Regions from separate parts of the Variovorax rhizosphaerae genome, predicted to be linked through region 2. Evidence: riboswitches for the same ligand, from Rfam matches in the RefSeq annotation. Region 2 holds a riboswitch; the other holds the start of a gene.
What was found. Region 2 has a riboswitch for glycine ahead of gcvT (glycine cleavage system aminomethyltransferase GcvT). Riboswitches for the same ligand answer to the same signal wherever they lie in the genome.
Positions count from the first base shown of each region.

Region 1: linked by a shared signal. The riboswitch ahead of WKW82_RS10675 (D-amino acid dehydrogenase) and the one ahead of gcvT (glycine cleavage system aminomethyltransferase GcvT) in region 2 are both predicted to bind glycine.

Region 1 covers NZ_JBBKZT010000004.1:312,870-323,244, reverse strand. The annotation lists gene WKW82_RS10700 (3-hydroxyacyl-CoA dehydrogenase/enoyl-CoA hydratase family protein) at 1-473, opposite strand, end outside; gene WKW82_RS10695 (DUF2147 domain-containing protein) at 495-932, opposite strand; gene WKW82_RS10690 (acyl-CoA dehydrogenase C-terminal domain-containing protein) at 963-2,759, opposite strand; gene WKW82_RS10685 (TetR/AcrR family transcriptional regulator) at 2,804-3,481, opposite strand; gene WKW82_RS10680 (hypothetical protein) at 3,647-3,850, shown strand; glycine riboswitch at 3,853-3,953, shown strand; glycine riboswitch at 3,957-4,065, shown strand; gene WKW82_RS10675 (D-amino acid dehydrogenase) at 4,093-5,364, shown strand; gene WKW82_RS10670 (fumarylacetoacetate hydrolase family protein) at 5,523-6,374, opposite strand; gene WKW82_RS10665 (SDR family NAD(P)-dependent oxidoreductase) at 6,434-7,189, opposite strand; gene WKW82_RS10660 (SDR family oxidoreductase) at 7,186-7,920, opposite strand; gene WKW82_RS10655 (FadR/GntR family transcriptional regulator) at 8,100-8,807, shown strand; gene WKW82_RS10650 (UxaA family hydrolase) at 8,905-10,375, shown strand, end outside.
Region 2 covers NZ_JBBKZT010000005.1:149,025-159,399, forward strand. The annotation lists gene ftsH (ATP-dependent zinc metalloprotease FtsH) at 1-98, shown strand, start outside; gene folP (dihydropteroate synthase) at 163-1,095, shown strand; gene glmM (phosphoglucosamine mutase) at 1,092-2,426, shown strand; gene WKW82_RS12190 (GNAT family N-acetyltransferase) at 2,440-2,919, shown strand; gene WKW82_RS12195 (GNAT family N-acetyltransferase) at 2,942-3,400, opposite strand; gene gcvP (aminomethyl-transferring glycine dehydrogenase) at 3,519-6,416, opposite strand; gene gcvH (glycine cleavage system protein GcvH) at 6,520-6,894, opposite strand; gene gcvT (glycine cleavage system aminomethyltransferase GcvT) at 6,934-8,109, opposite strand; glycine riboswitch at 8,155-8,257, opposite strand; glycine riboswitch at 8,278-8,363, opposite strand; gene WKW82_RS12215 (TRAP transporter large permease) at 8,388-9,680, opposite strand; gene WKW82_RS12220 (TRAP transporter small permease) at 9,691-10,203, opposite strand; gene WKW82_RS12225 (TRAP transporter substrate-binding protein) at 10,285-10,375, opposite strand, start outside.

The DNA of each region.
Region 1 (10,375 bases), on a different contig from region 2:
TCGACCAGGAACATGTAGCGCGGCGGGTTGAAGAAGTGAATGCCGCAGAAGCGCGGCTTCAATGCTTCAGGCAGCGCTTCGCTGAGCTTGGTGATCGACAGGCCCGAGGTGTTCGAGGCCAGGATCGCGTGCTTCGACACATGCGGCGCGATCTTCTTGTACAGATCGAGCTTCCAGTCCATGCGCTCGGCGATCGCCTCGATCACCAGGTCGCATTCGCCGAGCTTGTCGAGGTTGTCGTCGTAGTTGGCGACTTCGATCAGCGATGCATCGGCCACATCGCCGAGCGGCGCGGGCTTGAGCTTCTTGAGGTTGTCGATGGCGCGCGTGACGATGCCGTTCTTCGGGCCTTCCTTGGCCGCGAGATCGAACAGCACCACCGGCACTCGGACGTTGACCAGATGCGCAGCAATCTGCGCGCCCATCACGCCGGCGCCGAGCACGGCGACTTTCTTCACTTGAAATCGGGACATTGAATTTCCGTCTGATGTTTCTTACTGCACGCGGACCCAGGTCTGGGTTCTGCCGATGCCGAGCACCGAGCCGCGCACTTCCAGCTTCTTGCCGCCCTCGATCGGGGTCAGGCGAAGCGTGTAGTTCTTGCCGTTTTCGGGGTCGAGGATCTTGCCGTCTTCCCAGACGTCCTTGCCCTCGACCTTCTTGGCGCCACGGATGATCTCAAGGCCGACCATGGGCTTGCCCTTGCGGTCGTCGCTGCACTCGTCGCACACCGCATCCTGCTTGGCGTCCTTGCGCAGCAGCTTCTCGATGCGGCCGTTCACCACGCCACCGGATTCGGTGATGCGGATCTGCGACTTGACCTCGTTGGTCTTGTCATCGATGGTCTGCCAGGCGCCCACCGGCGTCATCTGCGCGAAGGCGGACGTGGCGGTGGCTGCGAAAAGGATGGCTGTCAGTGCAAGCTTTTTCATGGTCGTCCCCTCGTTATTGAAATCCGTGGATCAGGCAAGCGCCGCGTCGGTGTCCATCAACACCTTGCTGCCGGTGCGCGCGTTGCGCATCAGCGTGGCGGTCTCGGTGAACAGCTTGGCGAAGTAGAAGCGTGCGGTCTGCAGCTTGCCGACGTAGAACGGGTCGGTGTTGCCGGCCGCGATCTCGCGCAGCGCCACTTGCGCCATGCGGGCGAACAGGTAGCCGAACACGAGGTGGCCGGCCACGCGCAGGTAGTCCACCGCGGCAGCGCCCACTTCGTCGGGGTTCTGGAAGCCCTTGAAGCCCACTTCGGTCGTCAGCTTGGTCAGTTGTTCACCGAGCACGGCGATGGGCGTGATGAACTCGCTCATCTTCTCGTTGACGCCTTCTTCCGCGACCAGCGCGCCGATCAGCTTGCCGAACTTCTTCAGCGACGCGCCGTTGTTCGACAGCACCTTGCGGCCCAGCAGGTCCAGCGACTGCACGGTGTTCGTGCCTTCGTAGATCATGTTGATGCGGTTGTCGCGCACGTACTGCTCCATGCCCCATTCCTTGATGAAGCCGTGGCCGCCGTAGACCTGCATGCAGGCGTTGGTCGCGATGTGGCCGTTGTCGGTGATGAAGGCCTTGACGATCGGCGTCAGCAGCGCGACGAGTTCGCCGGAGTCCTTGCGCACCTTCTCGTCGGGGTGGTGGTGTTCCTTGTCGAGCAGCAGCGTGCAGAAGACCTGCAGCGCGCGGCCACCTTCGGCGTAGGCCTTGGCGGTCATCAGCATCTTGCGGACATCGGGGTGCACGATGATCGGATCGGCATCCTTGTCCTTGGCCTTCACGCCGGAGAGCGAACGCATCTGGATGCGGTCCTTGGCATAGGCCAGCGCGTTCTGGTAGGCCACTTCGGTCAGGCCGAGCGATTGGTTGCCCACGCCCAGGCGGGCGGCGTTCATCATCACGAACATCGCGGCCAGGCCCTTGTTGGGTTCGCCGACCATGGTGCCGATGGCGCCGTCGATGGCGATCTGCGCCGTCGCATTGCCGTGGATGCCCATCTTGTGTTCGAGGCCGGCACAGAAGATCGGGTTGCGATCGCCCAGCGAACCGTCGGCCTTGACGTTGAACTTCGGCACCGCGAACAGGCTGATGCCCTTGCTGCCCTTGGGCGCGTCCGGCAGGCGCGCGAGCACCAGGTGGATGATGTTCTCGGCCATGTCGTGTTCGCCGGCCGAGATGAAGATCTTGTTGCCGGTGATCTTGTAGGTGCCGTCGGCTTGGGGCTCTGCCTTGGTGCGCAGCATGCCCAGGTCGGTGCCGCAATGCGGCTCGGTCAGGCACATGGTGCCGGTCCATTCGCCGCTGGTGAGCTTGGGCAGGTAGGTCTTCTTCTGGTCGTCCGTGCCGTGGGCTTGGAGTGCTTCGTACGCGCCGTGCGAGAGGCCGGGGTACATGGTCCAGGCCTGGTTCGCGCTGTTGAGCATCTCGTACAAGCACTGGTTCAGCACGTAGGGCAGGCCTTGGCCGCCGAACTCGGGGCTGCACGACAGCGCCGGCCAGCCGCCTTCGACGAACTGCGCATACGCCTCCTTGAAGCCCTTGGGCGCTGTGACTTCGTGCGTGGACTTGTCGAGCGTGCAACCCTCTTCGTCGCCGGAGATGTTCAGCGGGAAGGTCACTTCGGCAGCGAACTTGCCGGCTTCCTCGATGACCGCGTTGATCGTGTCGACGTCGGTATCGGCATGCTTGGGGATGGCCTTGAATTCGTCGGCGACATGGAAGACTTCATGCAGCACGAATTGCATGTCACGCAGCGGCGGGGTGTAGGAAGGCATGTGCGAAAGCTCCTGAGCAGGTTTATTGGTAAAGGAAAAGGGAATCAGCCTTGGCGCGTGGGCGACGGCTGCGTGAGGGAGAGCCGCGGTGCTGATGGGGTCGCAAAGCGGTTGATGATGTTTTCGAAGCCCTTGCGCGCTCGCTCGATGGAACCGGGTGTGTGCAGGAAGCGCGCTTCATAGTGCGACGCGAGGATCAGTCCATGGATCTCGAAGGCGATCTGGCGCTCGTCGATGTCGGGGCGGAAGTGGCCTTCGGCCGTGGCCTGTTGCACGGCACGGAACATGGCCGCCTGCCAGATGCTGACCGACTCGACCAGCGCATCGCGCACGGGCCCTGGGCGGTCGTCGAATTCGGTAGCGCCGCTGATGTAGATGCAGCCCGAATCGATCTCGACCGAGGTGCGCTTCATCCAGTTGTCGAACATGGCGCACAGCCGCGGCAGGCCGCGCGGTGCCGGCATGGCGGCGTAGAACACCTCCTGCTCGAAGCGGGCGTGGTACTCGCGGACGACCGAGATCTGCAGTTCCTCGCGCGAGCCGAAGTGGGCGAAGACGCCCGACTTGCTCATCTGCGTGAGTTCGGCCACGGCGCCGATCGACAGGCCTTCGAGACCGATCTGGGCGGCAAGGTTGAGCGCCGCATCGACGATGGCGGCCTTGGTCTGCTGGCCCTTCTGGGCGGTTCGCGAGGCTTTCGCGGACACGGCGGTGGCGGACATGGATTGTTGAATTCAATAAAACGAACGGTCGTGCTATTTTGCAGCCAAACCAATCAAGACAGAAGCGCAAAGCCCCCGTCATTTGGTGGACTATTGCGCGGGTCGGCAGGTTTCGACGACACCCCCGCGACCCGGCGGTGCGTTGCTGAAGCTGCCTCGCCCGCGATGCCCAACGTGCCGTCGTCGCGCCTGCGGCAGAAGTGCAATGACTACCGGCGTCACGCGCCGGGCCTCGGTCCGGTCGATTTCGCGAAGGCCCTGCAGTCCGGTGATGCCGGGTTCGCCCATGTGGTGCTGCAAGGCCACATCCGTGTCGAAACGTCAGGGCTTGCAACGTTTCCCTTTGGAGATCCGGACCGGCCACCCTAGAATTCGCGGCTGCAGGAGAGCGAGCGGCCAGGCCGCTCCACCGAAGGCGCAAACTCCCATGAACGCTCAGGTCGACCCCTCACCGGGTCATGTACTGCACCCATCGATATCGCCGTCTGGAGAGCCATCGGGCACACGCCCGATGCACCGAAGGAGCAACACCCCCGCGGGCGCGGCGGTCGAAACTCTCAGGTAACAAGGACAGGGGGAGCGGCTTTTGAAATCATTTCAAAGGACCTCCCATGCGCGTGATCGTGTTGGGCGCCGGCTTGCTCGGCGTCACCTCGGCCTATTACCTCCAGAAACTCGGCCATGAAGTCACCGTGGTCGACCGCCAGGCCACACCGGCGGCAGAGACCAGCTTTGCCAACGGCGGCCAGATCTCCGTCAGCCATGCCGAACCCTGGGCCAACCCGAGCGCACCGATCAAGGTGCTGCAATGGCTGGGCAAGGAAGACGCACCGCTCTTGTTCCGCATCCGCGCCGACATGCGCCAATGGATGTGGGGCCTGCAGTTCCTGCGTGAATGCACGCCGGCACGGACGAAGCACAACATCGAGCAGATCGTGCGCCTGGGCACCTACAGCCGCAGCATGCTGCAGGCGCTGCGCAGCGAAACCGGCCTTGGCTACGACCAGCGCACCCAAGGCATCCTGCACTTCTACACGACGCAGAAGGAGTTCGACGGCGCCTTGAAGCCGGCCGAGCAGATGCGCGCGCTGGGTTGCGAGCGCCTCGTCATCTCTGCCGACGAAGCGGTGAAGCTCGAACCGGCGCTGGCCCACATCCGGCCGCAACTGGCCGGCGCCACCTACACCGCCGAAGACGAATCAGGCGATGCGAACCGCTTCGCGCGTGAGCTGGTCAAGCTCTGCGAAGCGTCCGGCGTGAAATTCCTGATGAGCCACACGGTGACCGCGATCCGCGAGGCCGGCGGCAGAGTCGAGCACGTGGAGGCCACCGACATCGAAGGCCGCTTCCAGCGCCTGCAGGCCGATGCATACGTGATGGCGATGGGCTCGCTGAGCCCGATCTATGCCAAGCCGCTGGGCATTGAATTGCCGATCTACCCGGCCAAGGGCTACTCGGTCACGCTGCCTGTGAAGGACGCATCGAAGGCCTACCAGGTTTCGCTGACGGACGACGAATTCAAACTGGTGTTCTCGCGCTACACGTCAGAGGACGGCCGCGGCGACCGCATGCGGATCGCCGGCACCGCCGAACTCAACGGCTACGACCGCGACCTGAACCGCATCCGTTGCGAGGCGATCGTGCGACGCGTGGAGCAACTGTTTCCAGGTGCGGGCGACACGACCAAGGCCCAGTTCTGGACCGGCCTGCGCCCGGCCACGCCGAGCAACGTGCCGATGATCGGCAAGACCAAGCTGCCGAACTTCTTCCTCAACACAGGGCATGGAACGTTGGGCTGGACGCATGCCTGCGGTTCCGGCAAGTCGATCGCGCACATCGTGAGCGGCTTGGCGCCCGAGGTTGATTTCGCCTTTCAGCACTGAGCGCATTTGCAAGCAGGCGAATGCGGGCTTGACCGTACGCGACGGTCGCGAAGAAACGCAAAGGACGCGAAAGAACCCAGAAGAAGTTTTCTGGATTCCTTTCGCGTCCTTCGCGGAACCTTCGCGTCCTCTGCGTCAGGTTCCCGATTTCTACTCGTTCAAAGCTTGAACGGCACCACTTCCTGGCGCTGCTCACCCAGCCCATCGATGCCCAGCGTCATCACGTCGCCCTTCTTCAGGAACACGGGCGCGGGCTTGATGCCCATGCCGACGCCCGGCGGCGTGCCGGTGGTGATGATGTCGCCGGGTTCCAACGTGTTGAGTTGGCTCACATAGCTCACCAGCTTGGCGACGTTGAAGATCATGGTCTTCGTGTTGCCGGTCTGCATGCGCTGGCCATTGACGTCGAGCCACATGCCGAGCTTTTGCGGGTTCGGCACTTCATCGCGCGTGACCAGCCACGGGCCGATCGGGCCGAAGGTATCGAAGCCCTTGCCCTTGTCCCAGGTCAGGCCGTGCTCAAGCTGCCATTCGCGCTCGCTCACGTCGTTGATCAGCACATAGCCCGCGACGAAATCGAGCGCTTCCTTCTGCGACACCCAGCGTGCGCGCTTGCCGATGACCACGCCCAGTTCGACTTCCCAGTCGCTCTTGACCGACCCCTTGGGCAGCATCACCGGATCGTTCGGACCCTGGATGCAGCTCACGGCCTTGGTGAACACCACCGGCTCCCCTGGAATCGGCATGCCGGACTCGGCCGCGTGGTCGGCGTAGTTCAGGCCGATGGCGATGAACTTGCTGGTGTTCGCCACCGGGCAACCCAGGCGCGGCTTGCCACGGACCAGCGGCAACTTGTCGGTCTTGATCTTGCGGATCTTGGCGAGCACCTTGTCGTCGAGCTGGGCGCCGCCCAGGTCCGGGACCACGGCGCTGAGGTCACGCAACTGGCCGTTGTCGTCGATCAGGCCGGGCTTTTCCTTGCCGGGTTTGCCGTAGCGCACGAGTTTCATGTCGAAAGTCCTTTCAGAGAGGGATGGGAAGTGTAGTCAGCGCGCGCGTGCGCCGCGATTCAGTAGGTAGCGCGACCGCCCGACAGGTCGAAGGTCGCGCCCGTCGAGAACGCGCAGTCCTCGGTGCAGAGCCAGGCCACCATCGACGCGATTTCCTCGGGCGTGCCGAAGCGGCCCATCGGAATCTTCGACAGCATGAAGGCGATGTGCTCCTTCGACATCTGGTCGAAGATGGCCGTCTTCACGGCCGCCGGCGTTACGCTGTTCACGCGCACGCCGGTGCCGGAGAGTTCCTTGCCGAGCGACTTGGTCAGCGCGATCACACCGGCCTTGCTGGCGCTGTAGGCGCTGGCATTCGGATTGCCCTCCTTGCCGGCCACCGATGCGATGTTCACGATGCGCGCCCAGGGACGTTCGCGCAGATGCGGCACCCACTCGCGGCAGCAAAGGAAGGTGCCGGTGAGGTTGACGTTGATGACCTGGCGCCAGGCATCGACGGGGTAGTTGTCGACACTGGTGTTGGGCCCGGTGATGCCTGCCGAGTTGACGAGCGCATCGACCACGCCGCCCGCATCGCGCAACGCGAGCGTGGCTTGCACGGCCTTGGCCACGCCGGCTGCGTCGGACACGTCGACCGCGATGGCCTTGGCATTCGCGCCGAGCCGCTGCGCCGCCGCTTCCGCTGCAGCCAGGTCGCGGTCCCACAGCGTGACGCTGCCGCCCGAATCGAGCAGCCGCTGCGCGATGGCAAAGCCGAGGCCTGTCGCACCGCCCGTGATGACCGCGTGGCGGCCCTCGAAATCGAGGCGGTTCATATCGTGATGCCGCCGTCGACCGAGAAGGCTTGGCCGGTCGCAAACACGGCCTCGTCGCTCGCGAGGAACACCACCACCGGCGCGATCTCCTCGGCCTGCGCCAGGCGGCCCATCGGCTGCCGCGCAATGAAGGCCTTGCGTGCGGCCACCGGGTCTTCGTTGGCATTGATGCGCTCGCCGAGCGAAGGCGTATCGACGGTGCCCGGGCACACCGCGTTGCAACGGATGCCCTGCGCCACGTAGTCCGCGGCGACGCTCTTGGTCAGCCCCAGCACCGCGGCCTTGGTTGTCCCATAGACGTTGCGGTTCGGCAGCCCCTTGATGCTGGAGCAGACGCTGGCCATGTTGATGATGCTGCCCGCACCCGCTGCGAGCATGCGCGGCAGCACGGCCTGGATCGTCCAGAACTGCGCGCGCACATTGAGGTTGAAGGCGAACTCCAGGTCGGCGTCGGTGGCCTCGAGGATCGGGCCGTTGTGCACCACGCCCGCGCAATTGAACAGCACGTCCACGGCAGGCATGCGCGCGACCAGCGCCTGGATCGAGCCCTTGTCGAGCACGTCGAGCACGGCGGTCTGCACGTTGGCCGTGCCGGCATAGGCCTCCAGCAACTTCGGGTTGACGTCGGTCGCCCACACCTGCGCGCCTTCGGCGGCCATGGCCAACGCGGTGGCACGGCCGATGCCCTGCCCGGCCGCTGTGATGAGGGCCGTCTTGCCTTTGAGTCGCATGCTGTCTCCTGGATTGGAATGAGATGGCGATATGCCGAGGGGAGTGCGGCCGCCGAGGGTTTCGCCCGATGGCCGCGGCGCGGCGGGAATCGTATTCTGAATTGGCCTTACCACTTGTCCAATTCAGGACAACCCTTAACATCGCGGCTGAAACGCCCCGCGACCTTACGCGCATCCCCGTGCCTCTGCAATCCATCGAACCCAAGCGCCTGTACCGGCAGATCGCCGACCAGCTGCGCGCACTCATTGCCAAGGGTGAGTTCGCGCCCGGCGCGCGGCTGCCGGCGGAGCGCGACCTGGCGCGCGAGTTGGGCGTGAGCCGGCCCTCCGTGCGCGAGGCGCTGATCGCACTGGAGGTGGAGGGCTGGGTCGAGGTGCGTACCGGCTCGGGCGTCTATGTGCTCGATCGTTCGAAGCGCTCCAGCCCTGCCGTGGAAGTCACCGAGTGGGGCCCGCTCGAACTCATCCGCGCGCGGCGCGTGGTCGAGGGCGAAACGGCTGCACTGGCAGCGATGCACGGCAAGAAGCGCGACTTCGAGGCCATGCGGCGCGCCGTCGACAACATGCGCGCGCAGGCCGACCAGAGCGAGATGCCGCTGGAAGGCGACCGCGCCTTCCACGTCGCCATCGTCGAGGCCAGCGGCAACGCGGTACTGGTCGAGACGGTGCAGAGCTTCTGGGACTCGCGCTACGGCCCGTTGTTCACGCGGCTCGGCGGCTACTTCGAGAACGCCGTGTCATGGCGCCATGCGATCACGGAGCACGATGCCATCGTGGACGCGATCGTCGCGCGCGACCCCGATGCCGCGCGTGCCGCGATGCATGCGCACATGGACAAATCCCATCAACGTTACAGCGCAAGCTGGCGCAAGGCCAAGGCGGCCTGACCCTCATTACCAGTGCGCCCTCATTGGTAATGCGCTTGCCGAAGAATGCTTTCCTGACCCCGCGACATCACGCCCTGCCCTCACAGAAGAAAACACGATGAACCCCTTTATCCGACTCCATCCCGCCGACGATGTCGTCATCGCCCGCGCGCAGCTCGTGGGCGGCACCACCGTCGAAGGCGTTGCGGTGCGCGGCCTGATCCCCGCCGGCCACAAGGTCGCGATGCGCGACATCGCCACGGGCGAACCGGTGCGCCGCTACAACCAGATCATCGGCTTTGCGAGCAAGCCGATCGCGGCCGGAGAGCATGTGCACACGCAGAACCTGAACATGGGACCCGACAAGGGCCACTTCGAGCGTGACTACGCGTTCGGTGCCGACGTGAAGCCCGTGCAGCCGCTGCGCGAAGCGACCTTCCTCGGCATCAAGCGCGCCGATGGCCGCGTCGCCACTCGCAACTACATCGGCGTGCTGACCAGCGTGAACTGCTCGGCCACCGCGGCGCGCGCGATCTCCGACCACTTCTCGCGCAAGACCAACCCTTCCGCGCTGGCGGCGTATCCCAACGTCGATGGCATCGTCGCGCTCACGCACGGCACGGGCTGCGGCATGGACACGGAAGGCTTCGGCATGCAGATCCTGGAACGCACGCTCACGGGCTATGCGACGCATCCCAACTTCGCCGCCGTGCTGGTGGTGGGCCTGGGCTGCGAGGCGAACCAGATCAATGCCTGGCTGGCGACGGGGTCGCTGTCGGAAGGCGAGAACTTCCGCACCTTCAACATCCAGGACACGGGCGGCACGCGCAAGACGGTCGAGAAAGGCATCGCGCTCATCAACGAGATGCTGCCGCGCGCCAATGCGGTCAAGCGCGAGCCGTGCAGCGCAGCGCACATCACGATCGGGCTGCAATGCGGCGGGTCGGATGGCTACTCGGGCATCAGCGCGAACCCGGCGCTGGGCCATGCGGTGGACTTGCTGGTCGCGCATGGCGGCACCGCCATCCTCAGCGAAACGCCCGAGGTCTACGGCGCCGAGCATTTGCTCACGCGTCGCGCCGTCAAGCGCGAGGTCGGCCAGAAGCTGGTCGACCGCATCGCCTGGTGGGAGCACTACACGGCCATCAACGACGGCGAGATGAACAACAACCCCTCGCCCGGCAACAAGGCGGGCGGGCTCACCACCATCCTGGAAAAGTCGCTCGGCGCGGTCGCCAAAGGTGGCACCAGCAACCTCGAGGCGGTCTACGAATACGCCGAACCCGTCACGGCGCACGGTTTCGTCTACATGGACACGCCCGGCTACGACCCGGTCAGCGCCACGGGCCAGGTGGCCGGCGGCGCCAACATGATCTGCTTCACCACCGGCCGCGGCTCGGCGTATGGCTGCGCGCCCTCGCCTTCGCTCAAGCTCGCGACCAACTCCACGCTGTGGAAGCGGCAGGAGGAAGACATGGACATCAACTGCGGCGAGATCGTCGACGGCACCGCATCGATCCAGGAGATGGGCGAGCGCATCTTCCGGTTGGTGCTTGCAACCGCATCGGGCGAGCACAGCAAGAGCGAGA
Region 2 (10,375 bases):
CCAAGGACTGGACGCCGCGCATTCCGCCGTCGGGCAGCAGCGGTGGCGGCACCGGTGGTACCGCCGTCAAGCCGGACCCGACACCGACCGCAGCGTGAGCGTCTTGCGTCGGCAAGCAACGGGGCCATCGGCCCCGTTTTTTCATGGGTGGAGTGGTCGGCCATGAACGTCTGGCAGACCGCCCGGTTTCGGATCGACCTCGCGCAGCCGCGCGTGATGGGGATCGTCAACGTCACGCCCGATTCGTTCTCGGACGGCGGCAGCTACGCGGACGCCGCCGCGGCCTTGCGCCATTGCGAAGAGATGATCGGGCAGGGCGCCGACATTCTCGACATCGGCGGCGAATCGACCCGGCCGGGCAGCCCTGCGGTGCCGCTCGAACTTGAACTGGCGCGCGTGTTGCCGGTCGTGCGCGAAGCGGTCAGGCTCGGCGTCGCGATTTCCGTCGACACCTACAAGCCCGAGGTGATGCGCGCCGTCCTCGACCTGGGCGCCGACATCATCAACGACATCTGGGCCTTGCGCCAACCCGGCGCGCGCGAAGCGATTGCGGCGCATCCGGCCTGCGGCGTTTGCCTGATGCACATGCATCGTGATCCGCAGACCATGCAGGCGTCGCCGATGGAAGGCGACGTGGTGCCTCAGGTGCGGGCTTTCCTGGTCGATGCGACGGAGGAACTGAAGACGCTGGGCATCGATGACTCGCGCATCGTGCTCGATCCGGGCATTGGCTTCGGCAAGACTGTGCCGCAGAATTTCTCGCTGCTTGCACGGCAACAGGAATTGCTCGCGGCGGGTTATCCGCTGTTGGCGGGTTGGTCGCGCAAGTCCTCGCTCGGCGCTGTGACTGGCATCGCCGACGCATCGGCACGGCTGCTCCCTAGCGTGGTGGCGGCAGTACTTGCGGTGGAACGTGGTGCGCGCATCGTGCGCGTGCACGACGTGCGCGAGACAGTGGAAGCGCTCGCCGTGTGGCGAGCAATGAATCAAGAGCCCCCAGGGCCGGGCCCTGCCCGGCCCGCCCCCCGCGGGGGATCGAGTCGAGATGGCAGAGCCACATCGACTCAAGAACAACCGAGGAAGGAAGAAACATGACACGGCAGTATTTCGGCACCGACGGCATCCGGGGCATGGTTGGCGTACCGCCCATCACCCCCGACTTCGTCTTGCGTCTTGCGCACGCCGTTGGTCGCGTGCTGAAGCAGAAGGAGTCGCGACCCACCGTGCTGATCGGCAAGGACACGCGAATTTCCGGCTACATGCTGGAATCGGCGCTGGAATCCGGCTTCAACTCGGCGGGTGTCGACGTCGTTCTGCTGGGCCCGCTGCCCACGCCCGGCGTCGCCTACCTCACGCGGGCCCAACGTGCCAGCCTGGGCGTGGTCATCAGCGCCAGCCACAACGCCTTTCCGGACAACGGCATCAAGTTCTTCAGCGCACAGGGCACCAAGCTCGACGACGACTGGGAATTGGCCGTCGAGGCCGCGCTGGAGGAACCGCCGGTGTGGGCCGATTCGGCCAACCTCGGCAAGGCGCGCCGCCTCAACGATGCGACCGGGCGCTACACCGAGTTCTGCAAGAGCACCTTCGCCAATGACCTGACGTTGCGCGGCCTCAAGCTGGTGGTCGATGCGGCCCATGGGGCGGCGTACCAGGTCGCTCCGCAGGTGTTCCATGAACTGGGCGCCGACGTCACGGTCATCGGCTGCGCGCCGGATGGGCTCAACATCAACAAGGGCGTCGGCGCGACGCATCCGCAGGCCCTGATCGACACGGTCAAGGCACAGCAGGCCGACTACGGCATCGCGCTCGACGGCGATGCGGACCGGCTGCAACTGGTCGATGCCAGTGGTCGCCTTTTCAACGGTGATGAACTGCTCTACCTCATGACCAACGAACGCCTGGCGCGCGGTGAGCGGCTGGAAGGCGTCGTCGGCACGCTGATGACCAACAAGGCGGTCGAAGTTGCGTTGCGCAGCAAGGGCATCGACTTCGTGCGAGCCAAGGTGGGCGACCGCTACGTGCTGGAGGAACTGACCAAGCGCCGCTGGGTGCTCGGCGGTGAGGGCTCGGGTCATTTGCTGGCGCTCGACCGCCACACCACGGGCGATGGCATCGTGAGCGCGCTGCAGGTGCTCCAGGCGTGCGTGCGATCCAGCCAGAGTGTTGCGCAGTTGCTGGCCGACGTGACCTTGTTTCCCCAGACGCTTATCAACGTGCGCCTGCGCGATGGCCAGGACTGGCGCAACAACTCGGCGCTGGCGGATGAGACGAAGCGCATTGAGGCCGAACTCGGCGACGCCGGACGCGTGCTCATCCGCGCAAGTGGCACCGAGCCACTGCTGCGCGTGATGGTCGAGGCGCGCGATCCGGTCCAGGCGGAAGGCTGCGCGCGCAGGCTCGTGGCAACGGTCGAAGCGGGTTGAAGCGGGAGCTCATGTGATCGAGATCAGGCTGGCCGACTACGCCGACTCGGCGGATGGCGCTGCTGTCATTTCCTTGCTCGACACCTATGCGCGCGACCCGGCGGGCGGTGGCGCCGCCATTCCGCTCAAGTTGCTGACGCGACTGCCGGGCGAGCTTGCGAAGAGACCGCAGGCCTTCACCGTGCTGGCGATCGACGGCGACCTGGCGATCGGCCTGGTCAATTGCATCGAAGGCTTTTCGACCTTCGCCTGCAAGCCGCTTGTCAACGTGCACGACGTCGTGGTGCTGCCGCGCTATCGGGGCCAGCGGGTTGCGCAACGAATGTTGGAGCGTGTGGAACTGGAGGCGAGGACGCGCGGCGCCTGCAAGCTCACGCTGGAAGTGCTGTCGGGCAATGCCAGCGCGATTCGCGCCTACGAGCGCGAGGGCTTCGGGCCGTATTCACTGGATCCCAGCTTTGGCACGGCGGTGTTCATGCAGAAGAAGCTCTGAGCCCGAGCCTGCTGCGCGCAGGTCACAGACTCTTCCGATAGATCGTGATCCCCGGCTTGTCCGCGACCTTGTCATAGAGAAGCATCGCCGTGCTGTTCGTGTTGAAGGTCTGCCAGTAGACGCGATAGGCTCCGGCTGTCGCCGCACGCGCGTACACCGCTTCAATGAGCGCACGTCCCACGCCCTGGCCGCGCGCCGCCTCGCTTGTGAACAGGTCCTGCAAGTAGCAGATCGGCGCGATCGAGATCGTGCTGCGATGGAAGAGGTAGTGCACCAGCCCCAGCAGCTTGCCGTTGCGCTCGGCGACCACGGCATGCATCGGTTCCCTGTCGTCGAAGAAGCGCGCCCATGTCGTACGCGTGATCTCCTCGGGCAGCGCGGTCGGGCCCTGGCGGTCGTAGAAGGCGTTGTAGCCGTCCCAGAGTGGCCGCCAGGACGCGTAGTCCTGTTCGGCCACCGGGCGGATCATGAGTTCGGTCATTGCATCACCTTCGCGCGGCAAGCTGGGGTGCGAGCGCCTTCGAGCGGCCGGGCGGCGCTCACTGGGTAAGCTCCGCGCGGCACGGCTGCGGTATTCGCCTTGTGAGTGACCCGGCGGCTCACGCTTCTTCGTACTCGCCCACCGGTACGCAACTGCAGAACAGGTTGCGGTCGCCGTAGACGTTGTCGACACGGCCGACCGGCGACCAGTACTTGTTCTGCTTCAGCGCAGCCAGCGGGAACGCACCGAGCTCGCGCGAGTAGGGGTGCGCCCAGTCGGAGGCCATCAGGCTCGCGGCCGTGTGCGGCGCGTGCTTGAGCGGGTTGTCCTCCTTGGGCCAGACGCCTTCCTCGATACGGCGGATCTCGCCGCGGATGGCGATCATCGCGTCGACGAAGCGGTCCAGTTCGGCCAGCGGCTCGCTTTCGGTCGGCTCGACCATCAGCGTGCCGGGCACCGGGAAGCTCAACGTTGGGGCGTGGAAGCCGTAGTCGATCAGGCGCTTGGCCACGTCCTCGGCAGTGACGCCGCTGGTGTCCTTGAGCGGGCGCAGGTCCAGGATGCACTCGTGCGCGACGTGGCCGTTCGGGCTGGCGTAGAGCGTGGGGTAGTGGTCCTTCAGGCGCGAGCTGATGTAGTTGGCGCTGAGGATCGCGACTTCGGTCGCGGCCTGCAGGCCGTCGGCGCCCATCATGCGGCAGTACATCCAGCTGATCGGCAGCACGGCCGCGTTGCCCAGGGGCGCGGCGGACACCGCGCCCGGGCCTTGCGATGCGATGCCGGCCGTCGCATGGCCGGGCAGGAAGGGCACGAGGTCTTCCACCACGCACACCGGGCCGACGCCCGGTCCGCCGCCGCCGTGCGGGATGCAGAAGGTCTTGTGCAGGTTCAGGTGGCTCACGTCGCCGCCGAACTCGCCGGGTGCGGCCACGCCGACGAGCGCGTTCATGTTGGCGCCGTCGACATACACGCGCCCGCCGTGCGAATGCACGAGTTCGCACAGCGCCTTCACGCCGGTCTCGAACACGCCGTGCGTGCTGGGGTAGGTGATCATCACCGCGGCGAGGTTGGCGCTGTGCTTCTCGCAGGCGCGCTTGAGGTCGTCGAGGTCGACGTTGCCTTGCGCATCGCAGGCGGTCACGACGACCTGCATGCCGACCATCTGTGCACTGGCCGGGTTGGTGCCGTGCGCCGACGACGGGATCAGGCAGATGTTGCGCTGACCTTCGCCGCGCGAGGCGTGGAAGGCCTTGATGGCCAGCAGCCCGGCGTACTCGCCTTGCGACCCGGCGTTGGGCTGGAGGCTGATGCCGGCATAGCCCGTGGCTTCGCAGAGCCAGTCGCGCAGTTGCTGGTCGAGTTCGGTATAGCCCTCGCGCTGGTCGGCGGGCGCGAACGGATGGATGTTCGCGAACTCGGGCCAGGTGATCGGGATCATCTCGCTCGTCGCATTGAGCTTCATCGTGCAACTGCCCAGCGGGATCATGCTGCGGTCCAGCGCGACGTCCTTGTCGCTGAGGCTGCGGATGTAGCGCAGCATGCCGGTCTCGCTCTTGTGCGTGTTGAAGACCGGGTGGGTGAGGAAGTTGCTGCTGCGACGCAGTTCGTCTGGGATGCGCGGCGTGACGCCTTCGGCCAGCAGCTCGAAGTGCGGCAGGTGCGCGTCCTTCGGCGCGAACAGGGCCCACAGATCTTCCACGTCGGCATAGGTGCTGGTCTCGTCCAGCGAGAGGCCGAGATGGCCTTGCAGCCGGCAGCGCAGGTTGATGTTGGCGGCTGCGGCGCGGTCGAGGATGGCCTGGGTGTCGTCGCCGGTCTGAATGGTCAGCGAATCGAAGGCGGTGGTGTTGGACAGCACGCGGCCCATTTCCTCGAGGCCCTCGGCGAGGATGGCCGTCAACGCGGCCACGCGCTGCGCGATGCGGAGCAGGCCCTGGGGACCGTGGTAGACCGCGTACATGCTGGCGATCACCGCCGGCAAGACCTGCGCGGTGCAGATGTTCGAGGTGGCCTTCTCGCGGCGGATGTGCTGCTCGCGCGTCTGCAGCGCGAGCCGATAGGCGGGCGCGCCGTGCACGTCGACGCTGACGCCCACCAGCCGGCCCGGCAGCGAGCGCTTGAACTCGTCGCGGCAGGCGAGGTAGGCCGCGTGCGGGCCGCCGTTGCACAGCGGCATGCCGAAGCGCTGGGTGGTGCCGCAGACGATGTCGGCGTCCCATTCGCCGGGCGGCGCGAGCAGCGTGAGCGCCAGCAGGTCGGCGGCGACGCACAGTGCGGCGTGGTTGGCATGCGCATGGCCGGCCAGCGGGCGCAGGTCATGCACCTGGCCGGTAGTGCCGGGGTACTGGGCCAGCACGCCGAAGAAATCGCCGCTCGCCATGAGGTGCGGCAGGGTTTCGGTCGCGGTGCTGACCTTGATCTCGATGCCCAGCGGCGCGGCGCGGGTCTTGATGACTTCGATGGTCTGCGGATGGCAGTCGCCGGCCACCAGGAACACATTGCTCTTGCTCTTGACGCTGCGACGGGCGAGCGTCATGGCCTCGGCGGCGGCGGTGGCTTCGTCGAGCATCGAGGCATTGGCGATGGCCATGCCCGTGAGGTCGCAGACCATGGTCTGGAAGTTGAGCAGCGCCTCCATGCGGCCCTGCGAGATCTCGGCCTGGTAGGGCGTGTAGGCGGTGTACCAAGCCGGGTTCTCCAGGATGTTGCGCAGGATCACGCCGGGCGTGTGCGTGCCGTAGTAACCCTGCCCGATGAAGTTGCGCGCCACCTTGTTCTTGCTGGCGATGGCCTTCAGCTCGGCCAGCGCGGCGGCCTCGGTGATGGCGGGCGGCAAGTCCATCGGATGCGAGCGGCGGATGGCCGGCGGCACGATGCCGTCGATCAGTTCCGCGCGCGTGGCATGCCCGATGACGGGCAGCATGCGCGCCTCGTCGGCGGGCTCGATGCCGATGTGGCGCGCGACGAATTCTTCGGCATTTTCGAGTTGGCGCAGGGAGGGCAGGGCGTTGGGCATGGCGTGTTCTGTCTAGGAGGAGGATGAATGCGGAAAGAGGTTGCGGAGGACGCGCGGGTCGCGTCCTTCACGTACGACCCGGTCCGCATTCAGCGGCGTTGGATCAAGCCTCGGCCGAAAACTTGTCGTAGGCCGTCGAATCCATCAGCGCATCCAGTTGCGCTGGGTCGCTGAGCTTGACCTTGAAGAACCAGCCGGCGGCCAGCGGGTCGGTGTTGGCCAGCGACGGGTCGGCGCGCAAAGCCTCGTTCACCTCGGTGACTTCGCCCGACACGGGCATGAACACATCAGCCGCGGCCTTGACGGACTCCACCACGCCGGCCACTTCGCCTTGCGCGTAGTCCTGGCCGACCTGCGGCAGGTCGACGAACACCACGTCGCCCAGCGCATCCTGCGCGTGCACGGTGATGCCGACGGTGACGGTGTCGGCGCCGGTGGATTGGACCCACTCGTGGTCCTTGGTGTACTTGACGGTCATGAATGCTCCTGGAAAAAAGTCTGACGAAAACTGGATGAATCAGCCGCGGAAATAACGGGTCGGCACGAAAGGCATGGTGGTCACTTCCATCGGCACGGGCTTGCCGCGCACGATGGCCTGGATGCGGGTACCCGGCTCGGAGAAGGCCGTGGCCACGTAGGCCATCGCGATCGGGCGGTCGGCCGTCGGGCCGAGCAGGCCGCTGGTCACCTTGCCGATGGGATGGCCTTCGAAGGACTGCAGTTCGCTGCCGTCGCGTACGGGCACGCGCTCCAGTGCGACGAGGCCGACGCGCTTGCGCGTGAGCGTCTTCTGGTCGACATGGCCGGCCAGGTCGCCGGCAACGGCCAACTGCGTCAGGATCTTGTCGGCGCCCGGGAAGCCGCCGGCGCGCGCACCGCCGGTGCGGCGCACCTTCTGCATCGCCCAGTTGAGCGAGGCTTCGACTGGTGTGGTGCTGGTGTCTATGTCGTTGCCGTAGAGGCAGAGGCCGGCTTCCAGGCGCAGCGAATTGCGGGCGCCGAGGCCGATGGGCTTCACCTCGGGTTGCGCCAGCAGCAGGCGGGCGAGGGCGTCGGCGTCGCTGGCGGCGACCGAGATCTCGAAGCCGTCTTCGCCGGTGTAGCCGCTGCGGGTCACGAAAGCCGGGATCGCGCCGATCTGCACCGCGCCGCCGGTCATGAACACGTAGCGCTCGACGCCGGGCGACAGGCGCGCCAATGTGCCCGCGGCCTGCGGGCCTTGCAACGCCAGCAACGCATGGTCGGGCAGCGGCTGGACCGAGCAGCGTCCGCCGATCCTGGCCGTGATGTGCGCGATGTCAGCCGCCTTGCAGGCCCCGTTCACGATCACGAAGATCGAGTCGTTGCCTTCGTTGAAGAACATCAGGTCGTCGAGGATGCCGCCGTTGTCATCCAGCAGCAGGCCGTAGCGCTGCTTGCCGGGCGCGAGGCCGATCACGTCGACCGGCATCAGCGTCTCGAAGGCGGCGGCGGCATCCGGGCCGACGAGCCGCAACTGGCCCATGTGCGAGATGTCGAACAGGCCCGCGGCTTCGCGCGTGTGCTTGTGCTCTGCCATCAGGCCGCTCGGGTATTGCACCGGCATCGAATAGCCGGCGAAGGGGACCATGCGACCGCCCAGTTCGACGTGCAGGTCGTGCAGCGGGGTCTTGAGCAGCGTGGTGTCGGAAGCAGTGTCGGGAGAGGAGGCCATGGGGCTTTCCAGTGGGGCAGTCGAGTTCCATGACGCAAGCCATGGGCCACCCCTGCTGTCCGCTTTACCTGAGAGATTCGCCCCACGATCGGGGTTTGCTCCTTCGGTGGGCCGCGTGCTTCCGCGACCTCTCTCCAGCAAGGAAACGCCCGTGTGACCGGGCGCCTTGTCAGTCCTTTTGCCTGAGCGTTCGGACCCATGCTTTTGGGGCCCTGCGCCTTCGGCGGCCCCGTCTGGCGGGGCGCTCTCCTGACCCCGCGAGTGTAGCGGTTCGCGGCCTATTTGAAGCCGAGCGCGTGCGGCATCCAGGTGCTCAGCGCGGGCACGAAAGTCAGCAGCACCAGCACCGCGCCGTGTGCCCACAGGAAGGGCACCAGTTCGCGCACCAGTTGCGACATCGGCACCTTGGAGACGTTGCAGGTCACGAACAGCAGGCCGCCCACCGGCGGGGTGATCATCCCCAGCGTCAGGTTGTAGATCACGATCATCGCGAAGTGCACCGGGTCCACGCCCAGCTTCATCGCCACCGGCGCGAGGATCGGCGCCAGCACCATCACGCCCGGCAGCGGCTCGATGAAGATGCCGAACAGCAGCAGGAACACGTTGACGATGATCAGGAACATCCACGGCGAGAGGTTCATGCTCACCAGCCACTCGGCCATCTGCTGCGGAATGCCCTCGATCGTCAGGATCCAGGCGAAAGAGGCCGACAGGCCGATGATGATCAGCACCGAGGCCGACAGCAGCGCCGAGCGTTCCAGGATGTTCGGCAGCGCCTTCCATTCCAGCGTGCGATAGACGAACTTGCCGCACACCAGCGCGTAGAACACGGCCACGACGGAGGCCTCGGTCGGCGTGAACCAGCCGGCGCGCATGCCGCCGAGGATCACCACCGGCAGCAGGATCGCCGGCAGCGCCTTCCAGGTGGTCAGCAGGATCTCGCGCAGCGGCGGCGTCTCGCCATCGCCCTTGTAGTTGCGCTTCTTCGAGACGTAGAAGTTGACGATGCACATCGCCACCGCGATCAGGATGCCCGGCAGGATGCCGGCCACGAACAGCGTGCCGACCGAGACGGATTCGTCCTGCAGCGCATAGATGATCATGATGATCGACGGCGGAATGATCGGCCCGACGATCGCGGTCGACGCGGTCAGCGCCGCGGCGTACGAGCGGTCGTAGCCGGCCTTGTCCATCATCTTGATCAGCATCGATCCGGGGCCCGCGGCATCGGCCAGCGCGGAGCCGGAGATCCCGGAGAAGAAGGTCAGCGACACCACGTTGGTGTAGCCCAGCCCGCCGCGCCGGTGCCCGACGAACTGCCCCGCGAAGCGCAGCAGCACCTCGGTCAGCGAGCCGCCGCTCATGAGTTCGGCGGCCAGGATGAAGAAGGGCACCGCCATCAGCGGAAAGCTGTCGATGCCGGTGAAGGTCTCCTTCAGCAGCACGAGCAGCGGATAGCTCTCGGCGAGGATCAGCGTGGCCGCGGTGGCCAGGCCGAGCGCGAAGGCCACGGGCACGCCGATCGCGAGAAAAATGCAGGCGGAAACGATGAGAACGATGCTGGCATCCATGTCGTTCTCCCTACAGCGACGCGCTGGCGTTGGCGTCGAAATGCTCGTCGGACGCGAACTCCCTGCGCAGCACATACGGCTTCACCACGAACAGGAAGTGCACGATCAGCAGCACGCCGCCGATCAGCATCGCGCTGTAGATGTAGGCGAACGGAATCTGCGTGACGGCCGTGAGCTGGAACATGGTGCGCTGCATGTAGAGCCAGCCGTACCAGACCATGAAGCCGAAGAAGGCGAACAGCAGCGCCGCGACGACCATGCGCACCGCGATCGCGCCCGCGCGCGGCAGCGCGTCCTGCAGGTTCTCGACCGCGATGTGGCCGCCGTAGCGCAGCACCGGCCCGGCGCCCAGGAAGGTGAGCCAGATCATCATGTGGCGCGACACCTCCTCGGCCCATTCCAGAGACTGGTTGGTAAGGTAGCGCAGCGCCACGTTGGTGAAGATGATGACCGACATCGCGGCCAGCAGGAGGATCAGGGCCCAGCGGTTGGCCGCGAGGAAGTAGCGCTCGAAAGCTTGCACGGGTGGAATCTCGTTGGGTCTTTGAAAAGCGAACCGCCCGGCACCTCGCGGGCCGGGCGGTGATCGGGGAGCCGCGGGGGCTTACTTGACGTCGGAGATCTTCTTGATGTTGTCGGCGCCGAATTCCTTGGCATAGCCGACATAGGCAGGCTTCAGCGCCTCGCGGAAGGCG